2 regions of the Mesorhizobium sp. M1169 genome follow, and region 2 is predicted to be linked to the other one. Evidence: riboswitches for the same ligand, from Rfam matches in the RefSeq annotation. Region 2 holds a riboswitch; the other holds the start of a gene.
What was found. Region 2 has a riboswitch for thiamine pyrophosphate ahead of thiC (phosphomethylpyrimidine synthase ThiC). Riboswitches for the same ligand answer to the same signal wherever they lie in the genome.
Positions count from the first base shown of each region.

Region 1: another riboswitch for thiamine pyrophosphate. It lies ahead of thiB (thiamine ABC transporter substrate binding subunit); the one in region 2 lies ahead of thiC (phosphomethylpyrimidine synthase ThiC).

Region 1 covers NZ_JAMYME010000004.1:250,831-253,295, forward strand. Annotated here, with positions in the region: gene NKH41_RS06420 (ABC-F family ATP-binding cassette domain-containing protein) at 1-369, opposite strand, end outside; gene NKH41_RS06425 (thiamine diphosphokinase) at 385-1,029, opposite strand; TPP riboswitch at 1,157-1,271, shown strand; gene thiB (thiamine ABC transporter substrate binding subunit) at 1,315-2,328, shown strand.
Region 2 covers NZ_JAMYME010000035.1:16,888-19,352, reverse strand. Annotated here, with positions in the region: gene NKH41_RS26080 (Fic family protein) at 1-982, shown strand, start outside; TPP riboswitch at 1,164-1,280, shown strand; gene thiC (phosphomethylpyrimidine synthase ThiC) at 1,384-2,465, shown strand, end outside.

The DNA.
Region 1 (2,465 bases), on a different contig from region 2:
GCCGCCGGAGAGGTCGTTCGGCCGTTCCTCGCCGGTCAGGCCGAGATGCCCCATCAGATAGGTGGCGCGGTAGGGATCGTCGGCAGGCCCGAGCCCCGCCTCGACATAGGCGCGGACGGTCGCAAAACCGTCCATGTCGGGCATTTGCGGCAAGTAGCGCACGGTTGCCGAGGGCTGGCGGAAGACTTCGCCATCCTGCGGTTCGATCAGCCCGGCGGCGATCTTGAGGAGCGTCGACTTGCCAGAGCCGTTGCGGCCGACCAGGGCAATCTTGTCGCCAGCCGAGGCCGTCAAGGCGGCACCGTCGAGCAACGGCGTGCCGCCAAAGGTCAGCTTTATCCCGTCGAGATTGAGAAGTGGCGGCGCCATATCAGCTTTCTGGGCTCAGCTTTCCGGAAGAGGGTAGGGATGCGCGAGCAGCAGCGCGCGGCCGCTGGCCAGCGCGATTTCGAGCCGGCCATTGACCTCGTTGGAAATGGTCAGCGACGAGCCGAACGCAACCTCGACATGGTCGAGCGGCCATTTGGCGCCGGTGACGCTCAGGCCGGCGAGATCGGAGAAGCCGAGCACCGAAAACAGCGTGCCGTCGGCATAGTCGAAGCCAGTCTTTCCCGGCAGCAAGGGAATGCCTTCCTGTACGCCACTGGTCAAAAGCACTTTCGTCCCGCCTTCCGCCAGCCGGACGCTCAGCGCCAGATGCAGGAAGATGTGGTCGGTACGTTTGCCGCCGAAGGCGCCTGCGAGCACAAGGCTGGTCGCACCGCGTTCGAGCGCGGCGGCGATAGCGAGTTCACCGTCGGTCTTGTCTTTTTCGGCAGGAAACACCTGCCGTGGCACGGCGGCCAGATCCTCCGGCAACTCGGCAGGCACGGAATCGAAATCGCCGACCCAGAGTTCCGGCCTCAGGCCCAGCATACGGGCATGGCCGATGCCGGCGTCGGCGGCGATGACGCGCGAGCCTTCGACCTGGCGGTCGAGCAGCGGCGTGCGGATGAGATCGCCGCCAAGCAGGATGGTGAATGTGCTCATATCTCGTGGCCCTTACCAGCCCTGCCCCGGAAACGGAAGATGAAACGGCAGACGAAACGGAAGGCTGGGCTTTGGATGTCCGGCAAACTTCCGCTTGCGCAGCACTTCGGCCGGGCCTATGTGTCGCAACGCTCTAACGGGGTGCCGGACGCGATCTTCGCGGACCGGCTGAGAGGCAAGACTGCCAACCCGCTGAACCTGATCCGGTTTGTACCGGCGGAGGGATTAGACGTTTCGGACAGCCCGACGCCTCAATTCCTTTCAACGCGAACGAAGGAGGCGCCGATGCGCAGTTTTTTCCACTCTCTTGTCTCAATTGTCCTGCTTGCGGCATCCGCGCTCGCCCTGCCAGGGCAGGCATCGGCACAGGATAGACTGACGGTCTATACCTATGAAAGCTTCACCGCCGATTGGGGTCCGGGACCGGCAGTGAAGAAGGCCTTCGAGGCCGAATGCAGTTGCGTCGTCGAATTCGTCTCGGTCGCCGACGGCGTGGCGCTGCTCAACCGTGTGAAGCTGGAAGGCGCCGCGACCAAGGCCGATATCGTACTTGGCCTCGATACCAACTTAACCGCCGACGCCAAGGCAACCGGCCTGTTTTCGCCGCACGGCGCCGTCTCGGGCGTCAATGTACCGGGCGGCTGGAGCGACGATATTTTCGTGCCGTTCGACTATGGCTATTTCGCCGTCGTCTACGACACCGAAAAACTGAAGAGCCCGCCGAAGAGCCTCAGGGAATTGGTCGAGGGCGATGCCGGAGAGAAGATCGTCATCCAGGATCCGCGCACCTCGACGCCGGGCCTTGGCCTGCTGCTGTGGGTCAAGTCGGTCTATGGCGACAAGGCGCCGGAAGCCTGGGCCAAACTCAAGGCGAAGGTGCTGACGGTAACGCCGGGCTGGAGCGAGGCCTACGGCCTGTTCACCAAGGGCGAGGCGCCGATGGTGCTGTCCTACACGACCTCGCCGGCCTACCACATGGTCGCCGAAAACACCGAGCGCTACCAGGCGGCGTCCTTCGAGGAGGGCGAATATCTGCAGATCGAGGTTGCGGGGATCACCACCAAGGGCGCGAAGAACCCGCTGGCGGAAAAGTTCATTGCCTTCATGACCGGACCGAAATTCCAGGATGTCATTCCCGAAACCAACTGGATGTTCCCGGCCGGCAAAACCGACAAGCCGCTCAACCCGGCGTTCGACAAGCTGGTCAAGCCGACCAAGACCCTGCTGTTCAGCCCGGAAGACGTCGCGGCCAACCGCAAGGCCTGGGTCGATGAGTGGCTTGCGGCGATGAGCAAGTAGGGCTCAAGCCTCGTCGCATGTTTGCGCCAAGCCACCCCCCTCTGGCCTGCCGGCCATCTCCCCCTCAAGGGCACGGCTATCGCAGATGGAACGCCGAGGCTTTCGCTCTACGACGTACCCCCACCCCTAACCCCTCC
Region 2 (2,465 bases):
CATCGGCCTTGAACTACCGCGGCGCGCGGAGGCAATCGTAGCGGACGTGCCGCGCGACCTCCTTGCTCGGACCGCCGCCTTTCTTTTGCTCAAAGACTCGCGATCAAGCTATGCGATCGAGGGCGAGCACCCGCCGCAAGATCGCATCCAGCGCTGGGGCCGCGCCATCGGCGAAGCCGGCCGCTGGCCGATCGATCGCGATGAGCTGCTGCGTCTGCAAAGAATTGTACTTGGTGACGCTCGTTTCGTAAGACTTGGCTTCCGAAAAGAAGGAGGTTTCGTCGGTGAGCATGATCGAGACAACGGTACGCCCTTGCCCCATCACATCAGCGCTCGGCCCGAGGACCTGCCGCGGCTAATCGATGGAATGGCGGCGTTCGATCAGGGCCCCGCGCAAAAGCTTGATGCAGTCGTAGCCGCCGCAATCCTCGCCTTCGGCTTTGTCTATATTCACCCGTTCGAGGACGGAAACGGCCGCATTCACCGCTACCTAATCCACCACGTCCTTGCCATGCGCGGCTTCAATCCGCCGGGAGTGGTCTTTCCCGTCTCGGCCGCGATCCTGGACCAGATCAACGAGTACAGGGGCGTGCTCGAGAGCTATTCGCAGCGCCTTCTGCCGTTGGTGGAATGGGAACCGACGCCGCAATTCAACGTCCGGGTGCTGAATGACACCGGTGATTTCTACCGGTTCTTCGATGCAACCCCGCACGCCGAATTCCTCTATGCTTGCGTTCAGCGGACGATCGAACGGGACCTTCCCGAGGAAACCGCATTTCTGCAGCGCTACGATCAGTTCCGGCAGCAGGTGGACGCCTTTATCGACATGCCCGAGCGGTTGACCGATCTGCTCTTCCGTTTTCTTCACCAGAATGATGGCCATCTATCGAACCGCGCGCGCGAGAAGGAATTCGCCGCGCTGACCAGTGACGAGGCAGGAAGAATCGAGGCGATCTACGCGCAAACCTTTGGTGCCCATTGAAGGTGTGATCATCAGGATCGATTTTTAGTCCGACGCTTTGCGATTCCCTTGTCCTTGCCTTCATCTCCGACGCTTGACTTGTCGCCGAGACATGCACGATTTTTCCGCACGGTCTGACCGGCCGCCGATCAGCCGCGGCCAGAACGCGCTTGACAAACCGGAGCCGTCCCGTCCAACCTCACGCATTCACCAGGGGAGTCCCGGCAAGGGGCTGAGATACTGCTGGCTTTCGCGGCGCAGTGACCCGTTGAACCTGATCCAGTTCATACTGGCGTAGGGACGGTGCAAGCGCTTTGCGGGAGTTCACGCCCGAGGTCCTGTTTCGGCAGGTCGACAGAAGCGTCTTTTCATCCTTCCGGCACAGAACTGGGTCTCCAATGCACGAGCAAAGGAGCCTCAAGATGAATGCCCTCACCCCCGCCGTGTCGACGGGACCGCTGCCTGCCTCACGCAAAATCCACAAGCCCGGTGCCATCCACCCGCAGATCAGGGTGCCGATGCGCGAAATCTCCGTCCATCCGACGGCAGGCGAGCCGCCGGTGACCGCTTACGATCCGTCCGGCCCCTATACCGACCCGACTGTCGAAACCAGCATCGAAAACGGCCTTGCACGGCTTCGCCATGAATGCGTCACCGCGCGCGGCGATGTCGAAGCCTATGACGGCCGCCACGTCCGGCCAGAAGACAATGGGTTTGCGGCGGGCGAGCGCCTAACACCGGAATTTCCAGTCCGCAACCGGCCACTCCGGGCTCAGACCGGCAAGGCGGTGACACAGCTTGCTTATGCGCGCGCTGGCATCATCACGCCCGAAATGGAGTTCGTCGCCATCCGCGAGAACCTTGGTCGCGAGATCCTGCACGGCAAGCTTGAGCGCGACGGCGAGGCCTTCGGCGCGGCGATCCCCGACTTCGTCACGCCTGAATTCGTCCGCCACGAGGTGGCGCGCGGACGCGCGATCATTCCCGCCAACATCAATCATCCCGAGAGCGAACCGATGATCATCGGCCGCAATTTCCTGGTCAAGATCAACGCCAATATCGGTAACTCCGCCGTCACATCGTCGATGGCTGAAGAGGTCGAAAAGATGGTGTGGGCGATCCGCTGGGGCGCCGACACGGTGATGGATCTGTCGACCGGCCGCAACATCCACAACATCCGCGAATGGATCGTCCGCAACTCGCCGGTGCCGATCGGCACGGTGCCGCTCTACCAGGCGCTCGAGAAAGTCGGCGGCATTGCCGAGGATCTTACCTGGGAGGTTTACCGCGACACGCTGATCGAACAGGCCGAACAGGGCGTCGACTATTTCACCATCCACGCCGGCGTGCGGCTGCATTACATCCCGCTGACCGTTAACCGGGTCACGGGTATCGTCTCGCGCGGCGGCTCGATCATGGCAAAATGGTGCCTGCACCATCACCGGGAAAGCTTCCTCTACGAGCACTTTGCGGAGATCTGCGACATCTGCCGCGCTTATGACGT